DNA from 2 places in the Shewanella sp. Pdp11 genome. Region 2 is predicted to be linked to the other one. Evidence: predicted binding sites of a transcription regulator. Region 2 holds the regulator's gene; the other holds the start of a gene.
The links. The regulator FliA, encoded in region 2, starts transcription of late flagellar genes. The targets are predictions, from matches to a motif close to CTAAAGNTNNNNNNNNNNNNGCCGATA.

Region 1: a site for FliA is predicted at 6,795-6,821, ahead of AYJ58_RS20265 (cytoplasmic protein). Genes of this name have one in related genera too.

What each region holds. Positions count from the first base shown of each region.
Region 1 is NZ_CP015194.1:4,613,543-4,624,438, reverse strand. Features, by position in the region: gene AYJ58_RS20305 (DUF1801 domain-containing protein) at 1-373, shown strand, start outside; gene AYJ58_RS20300 (hypothetical protein) at 499-786, opposite strand; gene AYJ58_RS20295 (dienelactone hydrolase family protein) at 838-1,575, opposite strand; gene AYJ58_RS20290 (2-hydroxyacid dehydrogenase) at 1,645-2,634, opposite strand; gene fccA (fumarate reductase flavoprotein subunit FccA) at 2,901-4,691, opposite strand; gene AYJ58_RS20280 (hypothetical protein) at 5,190-5,600, shown strand; gene AYJ58_RS20275 (class I SAM-dependent methyltransferase) at 5,606-6,175, shown strand; gene AYJ58_RS20270 (hypothetical protein) at 6,206-6,496, shown strand; gene AYJ58_RS20265 (cytoplasmic protein) at 6,579-6,764, opposite strand; gene AYJ58_RS20260 (alpha/beta hydrolase family protein) at 6,938-8,914, opposite strand; gene AYJ58_RS20255 (TonB-dependent receptor domain-containing protein) at 9,245-10,896, shown strand, end outside.
Region 2 is NZ_CP015194.1:3,894,333-3,905,228, reverse strand. Features, by position in the region: gene flhA (flagellar biosynthesis protein FlhA) at 1-44, shown strand, start outside; gene flhF (flagellar biosynthesis protein FlhF) at 56-1,438, shown strand; gene AYJ58_RS17270 (MinD/ParA family protein) at 1,443-2,324, shown strand; gene AYJ58_RS17265 (RNA polymerase sigma factor FliA) at 2,317-3,030, shown strand; gene cheY (chemotaxis response regulator CheY) at 3,078-3,461, shown strand; gene AYJ58_RS17255 (protein phosphatase CheZ) at 3,475-4,212, shown strand; gene AYJ58_RS17250 (chemotaxis protein CheA) at 4,228-6,459, shown strand; gene AYJ58_RS17245 (protein-glutamate methylesterase/protein-glutamine glutaminase) at 6,480-7,607, shown strand; gene AYJ58_RS17240 (membrane anchored protein in chemotaxis locus) at 7,621-8,160, shown strand; gene AYJ58_RS17235 (ParA family protein) at 8,227-9,018, shown strand; gene AYJ58_RS17230 (chemotaxis protein CheW) at 9,002-10,009, shown strand; gene AYJ58_RS17225 (chemotaxis protein CheW) at 10,017-10,511, shown strand; gene AYJ58_RS17220 (DUF2802 domain-containing protein) at 10,740-10,896, shown strand, end outside.

The sequences.
Region 1 (10,896 bases), 720 kb from region 2:
CTATCCTGAGCATATAACACCCTTGCTATTACGGATCCGAACTTTGGTTTTTACAATTGCCGCAGCGCAGGATTTAGGTGCGGTGGAAGAAAGCTTAAAATGGGGCGAGCCGAGTTATTCAGTTAAAAATGGCAGCACAGTAAGATTTGATTGGAAGCCTAAATATCCCGAACAATACTGCCTATTCTTTAATTGTAAAACTAAGCTGGTTGATACATTTCGAGAGCTACATTCCCATGCGCTGCAGTTTGAAGGGAATCGAGCCATAGTGTTAAGTATCCATGATCCTCTGCCCATAACTGCAATTTCCCAATGTATTGAATTATCGTTGAAATACAAAAGTATCAAACATCTACCTTTACTAGGTGCTTAGTTTCATTAAATAAAAAGATGATGAATCACTAAAACCATAATGTTTGTTAAGGTTATTAGTGATTCATTTGATTTGAACAATTCTAAACGTATGTTGTTAGCTGCATTCTAGACAACCACTAAATGCTATTTTAATGATGCGATAAAGGCTTCTGACTTTTGGCGGTAGGATTCTTCAAATGCAATGATAGCCGCTATGATACCTGAGCCAAAAAGTACTTGCAGAGAGGGGATAAGAGTCGCTATGCCCACAGTCGACCAAAAGTTCAGACCAAATCCACGTGTCATCCAAAACTGACTCGCGAGGCCAATTAATGAAAGCGCGACGGCTAACAACGAAACAACGGTTGTTACTCGGATAATCATTAATAGTAACGCTAAGTTTTTTGAGGATAAATTTTTATAGGGTTTCATTTTTCTACTCTTTCCTTAAGTATGTAATATCTTATATGTTTGATTTATGAACTAGCGCAGCACCCTGTGAAAAAACGCTACCGCTTGCAGGTACATTTGCAGCGCTAAAGCGGGATCGTAGCGTTCGCCTTCATCACGCATAAAGGCGTGTTGGGCGTTAACTTCAAGCCAAGTGAAATTACGGTTCAGCGCCATTAATTGCTGGTGGATTAACACTCGACCTTCCGCTGATACATGGGGATCATGCTTGCCGAACACTAACACTAATTCCCCTTGAATATCACCGCTGCGGCTCAGTGAGTCATTGCCGTAGGCGCAGGGCAGGGTGTTGGAATGAATGTCAGTTGGATAGAGGCAAAATGCCCCTAAAATAGCAGGATTAAGTGCGGCGCGGTAGGCTAAGTGGCCGCCGATACACACGCCCATGCTACCGACTTTGCCATTGCAGTAAGCTTGTTGATGTACAAAATCGACTAATGCTTGGGTATCGCTGTCGTGGTGCTCTAAAGGTTTTGCAAATTTATCGGCGTTACCTTTGTCTTTACCCGGTTCATCGTAGGCGAGCACTGTGCCTAAAGGATTGAGTTCATGAAACACTTCCGGCACAAATACCACAAAACCGTGGCCAGCAAGGATTGTTGCAGCGCGTGCAATAGGTGCCGTTTGCTGAAAAATTTCGGAATAAAAGATGATGCTTTGGAATTGCCCCTGTGCTTCTGGGCGGTAGATATAAGTGCGCATTAGCCCTGAAGGCGTGGAGATATCCTGAGTTTCCTGAGTGACTAGCATATTGAGGTTCTCTCTGTGAGGCTTCAAACGTTGAAGCCTCACTGTAGCAGTCAGGATTTTATCTGTCAGTTAAAACAATTCGTTACCTGAGAGTTCCCCTGCACATAACGCTTTTACATTGCTCAAGGTTGTTTGGGCGATGGCGCCTAAGGCTTCTTCAGTGAGGAAGGCTTGGTGACCCGTGAAAATTACGTTATGGCAGGCAGATAATCGACGGAATACATCGTCTTGAATGATCTCATTCGATTTATCTTCGAAGAATAAACCTTTTTCGTTTTCGTACACATCGAGTCCGAGTGAACCGATTTGGCCGAGTTTTAAGGCTTCCATCGCATCGAAGGCATTGAGTAAGCCACCGCGACTGGTGTTGATCACCATGACACCGGGTTTCATCTTGGCGAAGCTGGCTTGGTTGAGCAAATGGCGGTTATCGGCCGTGAGCGGGCAATGCAAACTGATGATATCGCTGTTGGCATAAATAAAATCGAGATCTTGATATTCCACATTCAGCGCGACAACCGCTGGATTGATAAAGGGATCGTAGGCGATGACTTTACAGCCAAAACCGAGCAAGACTTTAATGGTGGCCACGCCGATTTTACCCGTACCAATCACGCCGACGGTTTTGCCGAACATGTTAAAACCGACTAAACCTTCGAGGGAGAAGTTGGCATCGCGGGTACGTTGGTAAGCTTTGTGGATTTTGCGGTTTAGCGTCAACATCAGCGCGACTGTGTGTTCGGCCACGGATTCAGGAGAATAAGCTGGTACGTTAACGACTTGCATGCCTAAGCGTTTAGCGGCGACTAAGTCGACATTGTTAAAACCTGCGCAGCGCATGGCGATGATTTTTGTACCGCCATTGGCGAGTTCAACGAGGACTTCTTCGCAGAGTGAATCGTTAACGAAGGCGCAGACGATTTCAAACCCTTCAGCAAGTTTCACCGTTTGCATGCAGAGGCGATAATCGAAATACTCAATTTGTGCACCAAACGCGGCATTTGTGCGGTTAAAATGCTGCATGTCGTAATGTTTTGCGCTAAAGAATCCAATTCTCATTTCAGTCACCTAACGGATTGTGATGTAGTTATCAGCCAAAGAGTGTAAGTGAGTTAGGGCTTTTTGTCCTTAGCCTTAGAAAATTGACTATTAAAAGAGTGAGCTTTGTCATCAATTAGCTAAAACGCTTGATAAAAAAAGCGAGCCCTGATGGCTCGCTTATGGATTGACTAGCAGTGCTTGAGTTATTCAAGCTAGGGCTCTCATATTTAAAACCGTGCTTTGAGAGTCAAGGGTTAGTCCGTTAACCCTTATACGGTTTGTGACTAGTGATCTTTAGCGAATTTAGCCGCTTCAGCACCGGCGATACGGCCGTAGGTCACAATGTCTGATACTGCGTTACCGCCAAGACGGTTAGCACCGTGAACCCCGCCAGTCACTTCACCTGCAGCATATAAGCCTTGGATTGGTTTACCGGTTTTTTCGCTCTTCACTTCGGCTTTAGTATCAATCACAACACCACCCATAGTGTGGTGAACAGCAGGTGCGATTTCTAATGCGTAGAAAGGCGCTACTGCTAATTCGCGTGGTAGGTTTGGACGTTCAAATTGCGCATCTTTACCTGATTTCACGAAGCCGTTGTATGCCGTGATGGTTTTCGCCAGTTCAGCGGCAGGCACATCGATTTGTTTTGCTAACTCTTCGACGGTTTTGCCTTCTTTAACAATGTTCAGATGCACATAACCTTCAATCGCTTTTAAGCTCTTACGGATTGAGTCATCGAATACCAAATAAGCGCTTTCGCCTTTTTGTTGCAGAATCGCGGCAGACGCTTTATCACGGGTAGTGATTTCGTTCATAAAGCGGTTACCTTCACGGTTAACCACGATAGCACCGTTACCACGTACCGCTTCGGTGATCATTACGCCACCCGCTGGTGAGTATGTTGGGTGAGCTTGAATGAACTCTAAATCGCGAGTTGCTGCGCCTGCTTGCAGTGCCACGTCTAAGCCGTCACCGGTTGCACCTGGGTGGTTAGTGGCTTTAAAGCCTTTTAACTTAGGATCGTACTTAGCTACGCGGTCGTTGTTTTTCGCAAAACCACCGGCAGCAATAACCACAGCATCGGCTTTAATAATGTAATAACCAGTGTATTCGCCTTTAACGAGTACGCCAGTCACATTGCCTTTCGCATCTTCAAGAATACGGACAACACGGCTGTTTAAGCGGATGTCAGTACCACGTTTTACTGCGTTGTCCCACAGTACTTGCGCTACGTGTGCACCTACGCCAGCACCACCGGTTGGGCGGTGACTACGGTTAACACTTGCACCACCCATACGGCCCACGTCAGTCATGTCGGCACCCATAGAGGTTAACCAATCGATAGAGTCAGATGAGTTATTTGCAAGCACTTTCACTAATTCAGGATCGTTAATGTTACGGCCACCTTTCATGGTGTCGTCGATCATGATTTGTTTCTTATCTTCAATACCTAACTTAGTTTGCGCCTTCGTTTCGGCAGCGTTCATACCGCCAGCGGCCAACTTAGTGTTACCACCTGGGACAGGTTCTTTTTCGAGCAGAATCACTTTCGCGCCAGCATCACGGGCAGAGACGGCAGCAGCAAGGCCTGCACCACCTGAACCGATAACAACCACATCAGTGGTTTCTTTTACGCCAGCAGCAATGGCTTTATCCTGTGCCGCTTTGTCTGCATCAACAGGAACAAACTTACGTTCCCATTTACCGCCGTAAGGCATATCGAAGCCGAAGCTGTGGCAAGCATCGCAATAAGCGACTGATTTCTCATGGCCTTTATGGCAGCTTGTACAAGCAATTTCGCCAATCAAGTGAGATTTATGGGGTGAGACTTTGTCTTTAGGTGCGGCGGCGGCCAGTTCTTTTAAATCGCCGTGGCAGCTAACGCATTGGGCATTTTCATGGCTAAGGTTGTCATCGCTGACGCCACCTTTGTCTGAGACGTGGCAGCTGTCGCAGCTACCCATTTCACCGTGAAAATCGGCTAGCACTTCTGGTGCAGCATAGGCAGTTCCTGCCATTGCGCCAGAGATCAGCATGGCTAGTGCTGTTTTTTGAATCTTTCTTGTGAACATGATAGTTCCTCCGCCGTACATTCATCTACTTAATAAGGGTTATTCATCATGGCGTGATATTTATTTTTTACGTCATTCACGCACTGTTAGAGCATTCTCCAGTTGCAAATTTATCACTATCTAAAGAGGTATATGTGTGCACAAGTCACATAACCTTTGTTACAGCGGAAATAACATATTTAAAATGTGCAATAGGGCAGGAAATATTAATGAAGGTGAGGCTAATCACCGATTGAATACGGTATAACTTGCGCGGGTTAACATGTTGAATGGATTGGTTTTAACTTTTCAAAATAAAAATGATAATAATTATTGGTTTTGTGATGTGATTTATCTATTTGTATTTAATAGATATTATAATGTGACTTAGCACTTTGAGTATGTCACTTAATTATTTTTGAGTATTCTATAAATAATGTTAATTATCCAGCTCTTATTGTATAGAATTGCATTATTAGTTTGACCAGATGTTACGCAGTTGATTATTAAGGGGATGTAATGCGCAAACAAGGCATATCAGAAAAACGTTTTTGGGTTCAACGTTTGAGTAAAACCAGTTTAAGGGCATTGCATATTTTAGGGATCGTCGGTGTCGGTGGTGGCATTTTATTAAGCGTAGATAAAACGCAATGGCTGAATTATTGGTATCTCGCTATGACGACGGGCTGCATATTAATGTTGTGGGAAATTGTGCGTGATTGGCGTTGGTTAATTCAGCTTAAGGGTGTGTTAACCTTAGTGAAAGTAGGCTTACTTGGTTTGTTTGTCCCTTTGGCTAATTTCAAGCCTGAGCTGTTAATCGCGATCCTCTTTTTGTCCGTGATTGTGTCCCATGGTCCAGCAGGGCTCAGGCATTATTCTATTGTGCATCGTCGGCAAATTGACTCGAAAAAAGAAATTAAGGGCTAATTGATATGTCTGTAACCCATACGTCAACTTTAACGCCTGCCGCGTTAATCACAGAGTTCGCTTGGCCTAATCCATCTGTGTCTAACTTAGCCTTGAGTTGTTTCGATGGACTTAAGGTACTCGATCTCGCTTGCGGTTCTGGGCGTAATGGTTTGTGGTTTTTAGCGCGAGGGGCTGAAGTGACTTTTATCGATCGAGATTTGTCAGCCATGTCACACATTGATCAGGCTAATGCTTACAAATTACAAAGGGATTTAGAAGCTGAGGCAGGACCATTATTGCCGGTAGAAGAGTACGATATTGTCTTAGTATTTAATTATCTGCATCGCCCATTACTGCCACAAATTGCTAAGGCGGTTAAGAGCACAGGCCTTATCGTCTATGAAACCTTTACAACGCAACAGGCGCAGATAGGTAGGCCACGCAACCCAGATTTCTTACTTACTGAAAATGAACTCAAATCAGTGTTTGCTAACTGGCAATCTTTACATTACTTTGAAGGTCGATTATGTGATCCGCAGTCCACTCAAAGCAGTTATAAAGCCCAGTTGATTGCGCGAAAACCTACAACGTAAATTTATTGATTGAGACTCAGAGGTCGTAGGATGTTTCCCTATCCAGAGCAATATCGCATTGCAACGCCGCCGTTGACGACCGCCTTTATGGTGGCGTGGGCTTTATTCAGTCACAGCTTATTTTCCGATGCAAACCCTGTCGCACTCTATCCGCTGTTAGCGCTATTTCCTTTGGTGATTGGATTACACTTATATTTGATTTTGTTAGCAAAAGGAATAGGGAGACTCGATCAGTGTTTCTATGCCTTAGTGCATATCCCGCTAGCGTTCGTGGTGTGGACATTTACGATTATGCATGTGAATGGCAACGCTTTTTCTTAAATTCGCCTGACGTTTCCGTTACAGAAAATAAAAAGCGCCTTGATAATCAGAGGCGCTTTTTTAAATGCTGTATTGCTAACAATTAGGCCGTAGTGTTGATGTTGTGGCCTGCGTTACCTACAGGTTTTGGCGCCGCAGCTGCAATTAAATCTACCGCGATTTGACCTTCGGCTTTTTGCTGCTCTTTGGCTAACTGAGCAACCTTAACGCCAATTGCACCATTTTCTAGATTAGGTGCGATAGCTTGGGTATTCAGTGAAATTGACATAACTAACCTCGATTGTAAGCTGGATCCCTTTATCGGCAAACCCACGGTTAACTTTAGTCGTTACATATGAATTTGCCAATCCTACCGTACTATCTATTTTTGCATGTTAATTTTTAATACTTTAAATGATTTCAATATGTCGAGTTAGTTTGCGTAAACTTGCTAACATATTTTTAGTTTAAGTATTTTTTTAGAAAGTCAAGCATCTCAGTGTATAATTCTTTGCGGTTTTCTTCGTTATAGAATCCATGCCCTTCTGTTTTTTTCCATAACCATTTCGGTTCATTTCCTGTTTTTACTAGGGCATCTCGCATCACATGAGCGTTTTCATAATGTGCCTGCTCATCACGGCCGCCATGCACAATGAATACTCCGGCTTTAATTTTGCTTGCATTATAGGCGGGAGAATGTTTTTTCATTGTTTCTTCTGAACCACCAAAAGCTTGTTCCATATAGCGTTTACCCCAACCCAATCGTTCAGCAACATTGCCTTTATTGAACATGAGTGGTAGATCGTATACCCCAACATATCCAATTGCGCACTTATAAAGGTCGGGTTCTTTAACCACACCCATGAGAGCGGCATATCCGCCGTAACTTGATCCGGAGATACAAATTTTATCCTTATTAGCGAAGCCTTCTTTAATTGCCCATAGTGTTGCATCGGTCAGGTCATCTTGCATTGCACCACCCCATTGTCCATAACCACTATCTTCAAACTCACGTCCATATCCGCCAGAACCTCGAAAATTTACCTGAAGTACACTGTATCCTGCACTCGCATATACCTGTACTTCATCATCAAAAAACCAATAGTCACGAGGACCATGTGGGCCACCATGTGGATGGATAATTAAAGGCAAATTTTCAGCTTTGGCACCCAGTGGTATGGTTAAATAACCATGAATTGTTAAGCCATCACGAGTAACAAAATTTATCGGAGTTTTATGAGACATTTTTTGCTCATCTATCCAAGGGCGAGAGGCTGTGAGGAAAGACACTTTTTTAGTCTCTCTATCGTAAAGATAAAATTTACCTGGATTAACATCGGAGTAACTTTCAATCACCCAGCTTTTGTTATCAGCTGTCTTAGAGGTAATATGTAAATAATCATTTGGAAATGCTCGTTGTAGCCCGCGATACTCTTTGGCTAGTTCTGAATTTTCATCAAAAAATATAACTTCAGGTCTTCCATTATGAATAATGGCCCCTACCACTTCTTTTATACGTTTACCTGTTTCAGATGTATATACATTTATAAATGGTTGAGCATCAACTATATCATTTCGGTACATTAACTCTCGTTCACCTGTACTTAACTTGATTCTATATATGCCTAAAGTACTTTTCTCTATGTTATCAGAGGTAAATATGAACTGGTTATCTGCACTAAATCCAATAACATTACTGGACCCTGTCGAGCTGGTTCTAACCATATTTGACAACGATAAAGCTTTCCATGCATTTTGATCAACATTGCTTTCTCGAATATAGGTAATTATTTCTCCAGCACCCTCCGATTTTAACAGTCCTTTTCTTTCAGTTTTCATGGACTGGCTCACTCGCCATTGATCATTATTATCTAAAAAAATCGATGCATTTTCAAATTTAGCTTTTTCAATTAATTGACGTTTCCCAGTATAGATATTCACTTTATAAAGGTTAGAGTATTGTTTTTTTTCTAAATTAGACGATATCAAAATGTTATCGCGTTCATCCATTAGTAGGCTCTCAACCTGCGCACCTGAGTAATCTTTATTCCTCACTCCAAATAATTGTATTTTACTTGAACAGTCTGCATTGCCTGAAAATAGCTCACCAGTCAAAAATGGAGTCGCATACTGTCCTGATTGGGTTGAGATTGTCATTACTACTCGTTCTTCATTTGCCCACCAAAACTCCATGACTGACTCTTCTTCACCAAAAAAAAAGTTACAAACTACTTTTTGATTGCTTTTATTGATAATCGCTAATCTTTTATGATTTTTATACGGATAAGTCGCGGCTAAGAAATCACCTTTAGGAGATATTTTAATCGCATTAAACATACTGTGCTTGGCGAGATCGTGTGCGTTTGTCGCGGCTGATGCATTAAGCCCACTTCCTAATATTAAACCAAGAAAAATCAGTATTTTTGTCATGTTAGTCATATGGATCTCCATCGATAGAATCTATTTCTACTTACTTCGTTTGATAACTGGCAGTACTCTCGCGCAATTACATTGACAGACGAACAGAGCATTACTCATTAATCAGCTGTTTGAACTGTTACGTCTCAACAGCTTACTATAACTTCATTTGTTTTTTTTGCCTTAAAACACACTTAATGGCAACATATTTTAAACATTAAGTTCAAAATATTTACATCAGGTGGTCTTTGCTATACCTTACATATGATTGCAAGGAATATGCAATTTTCACATAAAATCATCCGTCTGGTAACATTTTTACGTGTTATTAACAGCCGTTTTGGAGAATGTATGTATAAGACAACACTGCTTTGTAAAGCAATACAACTAGGCCTATTTACCGCTTCGATTTCTATTGCCAGCCACGCGTGGGCTGCAGAAGAAAAAGATGCTCAAACCAAAAATGAGAAAATTGAGCGTGTAGAGGTTACTGGTAGTCGAATTAATAGAACTGATTTAGAAAATGCTCAGCCCGTTGTTGTGTTAACCGCTGAAGATATGAAAAATGAGGGTTTTACAACGGCGTTCGATGCAATCCAAAGTATTTCTCAAAATACAGGAACAGCACAGGGTAACGAGTGGGGGGCGCAAGGTGGTTTTACACCAAATGCTGATGTAATCAATTTACGTGGTTTTGGGCCTGGCTATACCCTTGTTCTTCTCAATGGTCGACGTATTGCTGAAAACCCTACGCCCTATAATGGGCAAAGTAATTTTGTGAATTTAAGTGGCATTCCATTTTCTGCGGTAGAGCGAATTGAAATTCTGACTCAAGGTGCATCAGCTATTTACGGTTCAGATGCTGTTGCTGGTGTTGTAAACATTATTTTGAAAAAGGATATAGATTCAACAACTGTGACTGCTATGTATGGTATTACACCAGAAGGTGGTGGTGCTCAAAATCGGTTTAGTCTTACCTCTGGCAGTACAGGGTCTGATTATTCAATTGGGGGAACCATTGAGTATTATAAACAAGATCCGATTTACTCTCATGAGCGGGATTATATGGATTCTGTTGATGATAACCCTGCCGGTGCGACTCCTCTTTCTCGAGGGATTTTATTGCTTGATAATTTTACTGGTAAGTATAGAGATCCTGGCGAACAAGGATGTGTAGATTCTGGTTCTGGATATGAATATGCGGATCGTAATGGTTTTGGTAAGTATTGTGGTGTTGATACTACAGGTGACAATACGATTCGAAATGAACGTGAAACCTTAACCGGTTATTTGTTTGGTACATACGACATCAACGATCATATGCAACTCTTTGCTGATACTATGTATTCAACAATAGATTCTGCAGTTTATGGTTCTCGTCACTTTTATAGTGAGAATTTGCTATTAAATACTCCTGATGGTTCTGGTAATTTCGGAGGAACCCGAGACTATGTATTGGCACAGAGGATTTTTAGTTTTGATGAGTTAGGCCAACGTAACACTCTATTTGATGAGCAGAGTTATAATGTCACTGTTGGTATTAAAGGTGATATTGATACAGCCTATAACTGGCAAGTGTATTACTCTGAGAGTCGTTATGATTACGAGAGTAGCCGAGATTGGATGAAGGAAGAAAAGGTCACCGAACTATTTCTAGGTGAAATAGATAATCCATATGGTCTTTATAATGGTGATGCTCCCGTAGGATTGTATGACAAAATTACACCAGAGATTCGGGACCAGTTACTTGGAACACAAGTTATTTTAGCTGATTCGTATGCTAGAACTTTATCTGCTGAAATTAATGGTGATTTATTCGAATTACCATCCGGTCCTATTGGATTTGCTGCTCTTATTGAATATAACAAGCAAGGCTATGATCTTAAACAGGATGACCGTACATTAAATACTGAAGGCAACGGATGGCAAGGCTTAACGGGTACGGAAGGTGGTGGCGATCGCAGTCGTTATGCTGCAGGTCTTGAGCTTCTGATCCCTGTGAT
Region 2 (10,896 bases):
CTGATGAGAAGCAAATACGTATCGTATCTGCAGTCGGCCAGTAGAGGACGCATAAGTGAAGATTAAACGATTTTTTGCCAAAGACATGCGCGCCGCACTGGCCCAAGTGAAAGAAACACTCGGCTCAGATGCCGTCATTATGTCAAATAAGAAAGTGAATGGTGGCATCGAAATTGTCGCCGCCGTTGACTATGATGAGCCTAAAGCAAAAACCGCAGCTACTGCGCCAGCGCCAACCTTTATGGACGTGAGTGACGACCTCGTATCCCTAGGGGCTAAGCAGCCTATACGAGTTGAAACCCGTGCAAAGCCTGCGGCACCTGCTGACTCATTACAAGCCTTGTTAGAGAAGCAGCAAAGTCGTTTGAATCAACAGATGTCGCATCAGCAAGTTGATGCAGATTTACCTGCATGGGCTAAGGGCTTACAAGCGCCGGCTGCTGCCAAAGTAGAGCGTCGCGAAGCGCCTGCTGCTTTTGATAAGAAGCCACAAACATCACAGAAACAAAATGCCGATATTGAGGCAATGCGTGATGAGCTAGCTTCATTGCGTAATTTGTTAACACATCAAGTGTCCTCTTTGATGACAGAACATAAAAAACGTATCGACCCTGTCGGAGCTATGCTCGAAGCCAAGTTACTTGAGGCAGAATTTTCCCCTGCGGTTGCCAATAAATTAGCGGCGCTGAGCCAACATTATACGCCTGCAGAATTAGTCAGAGCTTTACCTCAAAGTCTAGCTAACTTGCTTGATAATCAAGGTGACGACATTGTTAAGCAGGGCGGTGTGGTGGCCTTAGTTGGCCCAACCGGTGTCGGCAAAACCACGTCATTAGCTAAACTTGCGGCCCGTTTTGCCGCTCATCATGGTGCAGAGCATGTTGCTTTGATAACGACAGACCATTATCGCATCGGAGCCTATGAGCAATTAGCAACCTATGGCAAAATAATGGGCTGCCCTGTAAAGCAAGCTCATGATCTGAATGAATTAGAGCAAATTCTTTATCAGTTTAGAAATCGCAAGCTAGTATTGATAGATACGGCTGGCATGGGACAGCGAGATATGCGTCTTTACCAGCAACTTGATAATTTAACTGCAAATAGCAGGATACCTATCCGCAGTTATCTGGTACTGTCTGCGACAGGACAGCGCCGTGTATTGCAAGATGCAGTCAATCATTTTAAACGCATTCCCCTATCTGGTGTCGTTCTTACAAAACTCGATGAATCTGTGTCGTTAGCAGGGGCATTAAGTGTGTTGATCCAAAACGGATTACCATTAAGTTATGTTACTGATGGACAAAGAGTTCCTGAAGATATGAAAGTTGCGGATACCTTAGATTTAGCCCAACAGGCACTCGCAGCGTTAGATAGTACAGAACAACAATCATTACAAGACACAGCGTGGTCAGATAATATGGCCTGTGCATTTGAGTAGATTTATGACCCTGGATCAAGCAAGTGGTTTACGTATGATGAATCAACCCTATAACGAAAAAGTGAAAGTAATCGCGGTCACAGGTGGTAAAGGTGGCGTTGGCAAAACCAGCGTTTCCATTAATACAGCTGTGGCATTAGCCGAAAAAGGCAAGCGTGTCTTGGTACTTGATGCTGACCTTGGCTTAGCAAACGTCGATGTCATGCTGGGTATTCGTGCCGAGCGTAACCTCTCCCATGTTCTCTCTGGTGATGCAGAGCTTGACGATATTATCGTTCGCGGCCCTAAGGGAATTGGCATAGTGCCAGCCACTTCAGGGACGCAAGGTATGGTGGAATTAAGCCCAGCGCAGCATGCAGGGTTAATTCGCGCTTTCAGTGAGATGCGGACTCAGTTTGATATTCTAGTCGTAGATACTGCTGCTGGGATTTCAGATATGGTGCTCAGTTTCTCACGTGCATCGCAGGATGTGCTGGTCGTTGTTTGTGATGAACCCACATCGATAACTGATGCCTACGCCCTGATAAAAATCCTCAGCCGTGAGCATGGCGTGTTCCGTTTTAAAATAGTTGCCAATATGGTGCGTAGTTTACGCGAAGGTATGGAATTATTTGCTAAACTCAGTAAAGTGACCGACAGATTTTTAGATGTCGCCCTTGAATTAGTTGCAACTATTCCATTTGACGAAAACTTACGTAAATCAGTTCGTAAGCAAAAACTGGTAGTTGAAGCTTATCCTAAATCACCAGCGGCGATTGCGTATCAAGGATTGGCAAATAAAATTCTGAGCTGGCCTGTACCGCAGCAACCTGGTGGGCATTTGGAGTTTTTCGTTGAGCGTTTAGTGCAACGACCAGATTTTCAAGAGGAAAAAACGAGTGAATAAAGCCGCTGCGTATACTTGTTTAGACAATAAATCGTCGATCGTTGAACAGTATGCTCCGTTGGTGAAAAGAATTGCGCATCATTTACTCGCCAGACTACCTGCCTCAGTGCAGCTAGATGATTTACTCCAAGCTGGGATGATGGGGTTATTAGAAGCATCATCCAAGTTTGATGGTGGCAAGGGGGCGAAATTTGAAACCTTCGCCGGCATACGTATACGAGGGGCGATGTTAGATGAAATTCGCCGTGGTGATTGGGTGCCTCGTTCCGTTCATCGTAATAACCGCAAGGTTGCACATGCTATTGATGAGTTAGAGCAAGAACTGGGCCGTGATGCACGCGACACAGAAATTGCAGAAAAACTTGATATGACGCTCGATGAGTACCATCATATTCTTAACGATGTTTCTGTCGGAAAAATCATAGGGATAGAAGACTTAGGCGTATCTCAGGATATACTTACAGTGAGTGATCGGTCCGATGATGACTCATTTGAAGCATTAGCTGAGAACCAATTTCATTCTGCGCTGGTTGAGGCAATTAAATTATTGCCTGAAAGAGATGCATTAGTGTTATCCCTGTACTACGATGAAGCATTGAATTTAAAAGAGATTGGCGCCATTCTTGAGGTCAGTGAATCGCGTGTTAGCCAGATATTAAGTCAGGCAATGTTGCGATTGAAAGCTAAACTCAAGCACTGGACATAAGTATAATTATTAATCGAGCACAGAATGTCAGCTCACCGGAGGAAACCTTGGACAAGAATATGAAGATTCTCATTGTTGACGATTTTTCGACAATGAGGCGTATCATCAAGAACTTGTTGCGAGACTTGGGGTTTAACAATACCCAAGAAGCAGACGATGGCTCAACAGCCCTGCCGATGTTGCAAAAGGGGGATTTTGATTTTGTTGTTACAGATTGGAATATGCCCGGTATGCAAGGCATCGATCTGTTAAAAGCAATTCGCGCAGATGATTCGCTAAAGCATTTACCCGTATTAATGGTGACAGCTGAAGCAAAACGTGAACAGATTATCGCTGCCGCTCAAGCGGGAGTGAATGGATATGTGGTTAAGCCTTTTACCGCTGCAACGCTGAAAGAGAAGCTAGATAAAATATTCGAACGACTCGCTTGAGCAAGGATGAGCTATGAAGTCACAAACATCAGGGCTCATCACGCTCGAACAAGCTCAGCACTTGGTTGAATTATTAAGTGTCGGTGAGCAACGTCAGGCAGATGATTTATTTCGGGAGCTTGCTGCTCCACTGCAACGAGAATTATTTGAAGAGGTAGGGAAATTAACTCGGCAACTTCATAGCGCTTTAATGGATTTTCAAGTTGATAATCGTCTAGCTGAATTAGCCAATACAGAAATTCCCGATGCCAAACAACGTTTAAATTACGTTATTGACATGACTGAACAAGCGGCAAATAAAACCATGGATGCGGTAGAAGAATGTTTACCTTTGGCCAATGCCGTAACGGTAAATATTCAAAAAGTCATGCCATCTTGGGACAAATTAATGCGCCGAGAAATAGAACTCAGCGAGTTTAAGGTTCTTTGCCACGATGTCCAAGATCTTATGTCCCGTAGTTCAAATGACTCGACTCGACTGCGTGAATTGTTAAATCAAATATTGATGGCGCAAGATTTTCAAGACTTAACAGGACAAATGATACGTCGTGTTATTGATCTGGTTATGGAAGTAGAAAGTAATCTGGTTTCTATGCTGACGGTATTTGGTGAGCAGCCTATGATTGAAAGTCAGATTGCTCAGAAAAATAATATTGAAGCGGAAGGGCCGATAATGAATGCCGAGCTTCGTCAAGATGTAGTAACGGGTCAAGACGAAGTGGATGATCTTCTATCGAGTCTGGGTTTCTAACTGGGAGTCAATTTGATGGCCTTTGATGTAGATGAAGAGATACTCCAGGACTTTTTAATCGAAGCCGGTGAAATTTTAGAGCTTCTGCAAGAGCAACTCGTTGCGCTTGAAAATAATCCTGATGACACTAACTTGCTAAACGCCATTTTTAGAGGGTTCCACACCGTTAAAGGTGGCGCAGGCTTTCTTAGCTTAACTCCCATGGTCGATGTGTGTCATGAGGCTGAAAATACCTTCGATCTATTACGGACAGGCAAACGTAGCGTCAATGCAGAGCTGATGGATATTATTTTGCAGGCTGTTGATGCAATTAATACCATGTTTGCTCAAACGCAGCAGGGCGAGCAGCAAGATCCTGCCGATTCGGGTTTGTTGGCTAGACTTAAAATGCTGAGTTCAGGTGCGCCATTGCCATCTGAAGTTGCGTCTGCAGAGGTGGTCGAAATTGTCGAACCTGAGCCTGTCGTTGAAACCATTGTTGAAACACCCGTCCCACAAGACATCCCTATAGAGATAAGTCATAGCTCATCTTCAAGTATTGATGATATCAACGACGCTGAATTTGAAGCTTTGTTAGATGCGCTTCATGGCTCAGGAAAAGGTCCTGCGGCGGCTACCGCCGTGGTCTCTGAACCTGTCGTCGCTAAGCCTGCGGCACAGGTTAAAGCGTCTCCTGCATCGGGCGATGATATCACTGATGACGAGTTTGAAGCATTGCTTGATGAACTTCATGGTTCAGGCAAGTTTAAAGCTGAGGCAGAAGTGCCGGCTAAACCAAAGGTTATTGCCGCACCTGCGCCTCAACCTATAGTCGATGCCGATGAAATTACTGATGATGAGTTTGAAAGATTACTTGATGAACTCCATGGTAAAGGCGGAGCACCTGCGAAAGCTGACGTAAAAGCGTCGCCAGTCACGCCAGCTGTGACAGCTGCACCTAAAGCCGCTGTGACTCCTGAGCCTGCGAAAGTTGCAGCGCCAGCCCCCGTTGTTGCCGCAAAACCGAAAGTAGACATCGCGGTTGTAGAGAAAGCGCCTGCTAAAGCAAGTTCAGCAAATGTGCCTCAAGGTGAAACCACGGTTCGTGTTGATACTGCACGACTCGACCAAATAATGAATATGGTCGGTGAGTTAGTGTTAGTGCGTAATCGATTAGTGAGCTTAGGCATCAGTCGTGATGATGAGGAAATGTCTAAAGCCCTTGCGAATTTAGATCTCGTGACAGCCGATTTACAGGGCGCTGTGATGAAAACCCGTATGCAACCGATCAAAAAAGTATTTGGTCGGTTCCCTCGGGTAGTCCGTGATCTTGCGCGTACACTCAATAAAGAAATTGATTTGATTATGGTCGGTGAAGAAACTGACCTAGATAAAAACTTAGTTGAAGCGCTTGCCGATCCACTCGTCCACTTAGTGCGTAACTCGGTAGATCACGGTATTGAAATGCCAAATGAGCGCGAAGCCAGTGGCAAGCCGAGAACGGGTACAATTACCTTATCTGCAAGTCAGGAAGGTGACCATATACTGCTGAAAATTGAAGACGATGGCGCAGGTATGGACCCTGAAAAACTGAAAAAAATCGCGATAACACGTGGTGTACTTGATGAAGATTCAGCTTCGCGGATGACTGACAGCGAAGCTTATAATTTAATTTTTGCGCCAGGTTTTTCAACTAAAGTCGAAATTTCAGATATTTCTGGTCGTGGCGTTGGGATGGACGTGGTAAAAACCCGTATCACTCAACTTAACGGCACAGTGCATATTGATTCTATGAAAGGTAAGGGCACGATACTTGAGATTAAAGTACCGTTAACGTTAGCAATTATGCCGACCTTAATGGTCGATGTCGCTAAACAAGTGTTTGCATTACCTTTGTCTAGTGTGAATGAGATATTCCATCTTGATCTCACTAAGACCAATATTGTTGATGGACAACTCACTGTCATAGTGCGTAACAAGGCTGTACCTCTGTTTTATTTGGAGCACTGGCTACATAGAAATAAAACGACCTTTAGACATGGCGATAAAAAGCATGGTCATGTAGTGATCGTGCAATTAGGTATGATGCAAATTGGTTTTGTTGTGGATGCCTTAATAGGTCAAGAAGAGGTAGTGATTAAACCCCTTGGCGCTATGTTACATGGCACTCCTGGGATGGCTGGCGCGACGATTACATCGGATGGTGGTATCGCACTGATTTTAGATGTCCCTGGATTGTTAAAGCATTATGCGAAAAGTAAGAATTAGTTTCCAAGCTAAGGAATGGAATGGCCATTAAAGTATTAGTCGTTGATGACTCAAGTTTTTTCAGACGACGTGTTAGTGAAATAGTCAATCAAGATCCTGAACTGGAAGTTATCGCGACGGCCTCAAATGGGGCCGAAGCGGTGAAGATGGCTGCTGAGCTTAATCCTCAAGTTATCACTATGGATATTGAGATGCCCGTGATGGATGGTATTACTGCCGTCCGTGAAATCATGGCTAAATGTCCGACGCCGATCTTGATGTTTTCTTCTTTAACCCATGATGGCGCTAAAGCTACGCTAGATGCTTTAGATGCTGGTGCGTTAGATTTTCTACCTAAACGTTTTGAAGACATTGCTACCAATAAAGATGATGCTATTTTATTGTTGCAGCAGAGAGTGAAGGCATTGGGACGCCGCAGAATGTTTCGTCCTATTGCACGTCCTGTCGTCACTTCAACACCTAGCGTGCGCCCAACCAGTAGCGTTTTAGGGACAACGAGTATAGCGTCGCATACTCCAGCCACGGCTCCTGTGAGGACCTCAACAGCAGCGTCGATTCGTGCAAGTGGTAAGCAGTATAAAATACTGCTGATCGGCACATCTACTGGTGGTCCAGTTGCCTTGCAAAAAATTCTTACCCAATTCCCGGCAAACTATCCGCATCCGATTTTATTAATCCAGCATATGCCAGCAGCTTTTACGCCAGCATTTGCAAGTCGTTTGAATGGTTTATGTAAGATTGAAGTAAAAGAAGCCGCGAATGGCGATCTTCTTAGACCTGGCTGTGCGTATTTAGCGCCAGGCGGAATGCAAATGATGGTTGAACGTACTGGCGCAAGTGGCCGATTAAAGGTCATTGCTGGCAGTGCAGACATGAACTATAAGCCTTGCGTTGATATCACCTTTGCTTCTGCATCCAAAGCCTTTAGCGGTGACGTCCTTGCCGTTGTGCTAACTGGTATGGGCGCGGATGGCAGAGAAGGTGCCCGCATGTTGAAAGCAGTCGGTGCGACCATTTGGGCGCAGGATGAAGCCAGTTGTGTGGTTTATGGCATGCCGCAGGCTGTCGCTAGTGCTGGTATTGCCACTCAGTCGATTGCGTTAGACAACATGGCTGAATGCATTTTAAAAGAGTCTGTTCGTGTCTAAGAGTCTGCATCCGATGAGCACGAATAGTGTGCTCATCATTTTGCTGATGGCGATTGCTATTTTATGTCTTGGCGCCTTGAGTCTCGATTATCGGCATAAAAATAGTTTGTTGAGAGAAGAGATAAAACGTTTGGAATCGACTCAGGTACTGTTAATGGTCCCTGACGAACAAGCTGAAGCAATTGCTGCTTGGTTAGCGTCTCATCCTGATCAAACTAAAGCTATGCTGCAATTGGCTACTCCTGGTGAACAAAAGGCTGTGACAATTGGTCCTGAATCTACCCAGATTAGTGTTCCGCCTTTGCTGAATAAGCAGAATTCTGGGGTGGATACGACGAAGGATAACGCGAATCAGCAACCTTTAGTTCCTACGCTGCTCCAGACGCCAAAAAAGGATGTCGAGACTGCGACTTCGCCTATTGAATCTAATCAGTCAATTGAACCGAAAAATGCACAGATGCTGCCAGTGGTGATTTCTGAAAATGCCGATGGAGTTAAAGTGATTAGTTTACCCAATGGTGGTATCCGAGTTACGACGAGAGAAGAGCAATAACCTTTGGAATGCGTGTTAAATATTCTCATTTATTAGCATTGAATCAATTTATGTGGGGGTCACTTCTTGAAAGTCTGGACCATAGCGAATCAAAAAGGTGGTGTAGGCAAAACCACGACGGTTGCGAGTTTAGCGGGAACCTTAGCTAAGCGTGGCAAGCGTGTGCTTATGATTGACACCGATCCACACGCTTCGCTAGGTTATTATTTAGGCATTGATTCTGAAGAGGTTCCTGGCTCTTTATTTGATGTGTTTCTGGCCCATAAAAGCCTCTCCAAAGAACTCGTTTTATCCCATGTCGTACCAACCTTAGTCGATGGTCTCGACTTGTTGCCGGCCACTATGGCATTGGCAACATTAGACCGAGCCTTAGGTCATCAAGAGGGGATGGGGCTAGTTTTACGTAATTTATTAGCGTTAGTTGCTGATGAATATGATGTGGCTATCGTTGATTGTCCACCCGTACTTGGTGTTTTAATGGTCAATGCCCTTGCGGCAAGTCAGCATATTATTATTCCCGTGCAGACTGAGTTTCTTGCCATTAAAGGGCTAGAGCGGATGATAAAAACGATGGAGTTGATGGGGCGATCTAAAAAGACGCGTTACAGCTATACTGTCGTGCCAACCATGTACGATAAACGTACTAAGGCATCACCCGCTGCTTTGCAAGTGCTGGGCACAGAATACACTGAAACCCTATGGAAGGACGTTATTCCAGTCGATACTAAGTTTAGAGATGCCAGTTTGGCACATTTACCTGCATCGCATTATGCGAGTGGATGTCGTGGCGTAAAAGCCTATGAAAGATTATTAGATTTTTTATTAGTTGGGGAGTTTGGCCATGTCAAAATCGGTTGATGAAACTGTTTTTGATTTTTTCGCATTATTGCTGCAGGAAGATGACGCTCCAAGTCAGGCAGTTTCTCCTCAAAGCATAGTAAAAGCTGACTCAAATCAAAATGTTGCCACTAATCAGACGGAGGCGGCATTACTTGATGCAGCCATCTTGGCTGAAAATGGTCGTACGGCTGCATCACAAGCTCATGAGAGGGCGATAACACCAACGGTACAGCTACAACCAAAAGCGACGCCAAGACAGAATGAGTTTGTTGAACCTGTAAGTAAGATTGCTTCTCAGGTGGATAAGCAAGCGCTAGAAAAATTGCTGGCGCCTGTACTTAAGGCTAAAACAGTAGAACCGACACCATCTTTTGTCGAAGTTACGCCTGCTGTTGATGTTCAACCTGTGGTGGAAGTACCACAAGCACAGCCTGCTCTTGAAGAGCCAGTTAATGATGAAATAATTGCTGAAGAAGTCGTTGAGCCAGTGGTTGTGCCAGAAACACAAGTCGGTATTACGCCTCCTAGTGTGACAAAAGATTTGCAAGAAGTGCTCGATGATGAGTTTCAGGTACTATTCTTTAAAGTAGCAGGGCTGACATTGGCTGTGCCTTTGGTCAGTTTAGGCGGAATAGTTAAAATTGAGCGGATAAACCATATCTTTGGCAGACCCGCATGGTTTCTCGGTGTACAAACGCATAGGGAAGAGCAATTAAATATTGTCGACACTTGTGCGTGGGTTATGCCAGAAAAATATTCAGATAAACTGGCGCAATCGGTAAATTATCAATATCTTGTACTACTAGAAGGCAGTAACTGGGGATTAACTTGTGAGTCCTTGGTCAATGCGGTAAAAATTAATAAATCGCAAGTCAACTGGCGTAGTCAAGCGGGTAAGCGCCCTTGGTTAGCGGGTGTAGTGAAAGAGCAGATGTGTGGCATTTTGCACGTACAAGCCTTAGTTGAAATGCTTAATGCGGGTTTAGGTTGTCAGGACTCAATTGGTTGAGGTAAACATGAAAGATACAAGAAATGTAGCAGCAGTCGCTGCAAGTAAAGATGATGCAGTATTACAATGGGTTACCTTTAAGTTAGACCATGAAACTTACGGTATCAACGTAATGCAAGTGCAGGAAGTATTGCGTTACACTGAAATCGCCCCCGTGCCCGGTGCACCTTATTACGTATTAGGCATCATTAACTTACGTGGTAACGTTGTCACAGTTATTGATACTCGCTCACGTTTTGGATTGCAGTCTGCCGAAGTTGATGACTCAACTCGAATCGTTATCATTGAAGCTGAAAAGCAAGTCATTGGCATCTTAGTGGATAGTGTTGCAGAAGTGGTTTATCTACGCCGCTCTGAAATCGACAATGCGCCTAATGTTGGGACTGAAGAGAGTGCTAAATTTATTCAAGGTGTGAGTAATCGCGATAATGAGTTACTGATCTTAGTCGATCTTGACAAGTTATTATCCGATGAAGAATGGGCCGAACTGACTCAGATTTAATCAATTAGCGAGATAAGGCTGAATGATATCAATTCATTCAGCTATTTTGTATATTTGCGAATAAATCGATGATGCTAATACTTTACAATTTACGGATAGGCAAAGTATTTTATCGCGGCTTGAACAGTGGCTAATGATATTAAGTCATTTAAGTGCAGCACTTTGGAATAGATAACTCAGTTGGAATGCCTACTAGTTTATGGCTATGAGTGAGTATAAGGATTTTTAATGGGCGATGAATTTTTGATCGCAGCGTTAGTCTATGTCATCGCATGCTTAGGATTAGTACTCTTTTTACAAAAACAATTGAGCAAACTAAGAAGCAAGGTCGAAGCCTTAACCGTTTTGGTCAAAGAAGGTGATCGTCAGCGAGAGTCGTTTAAGC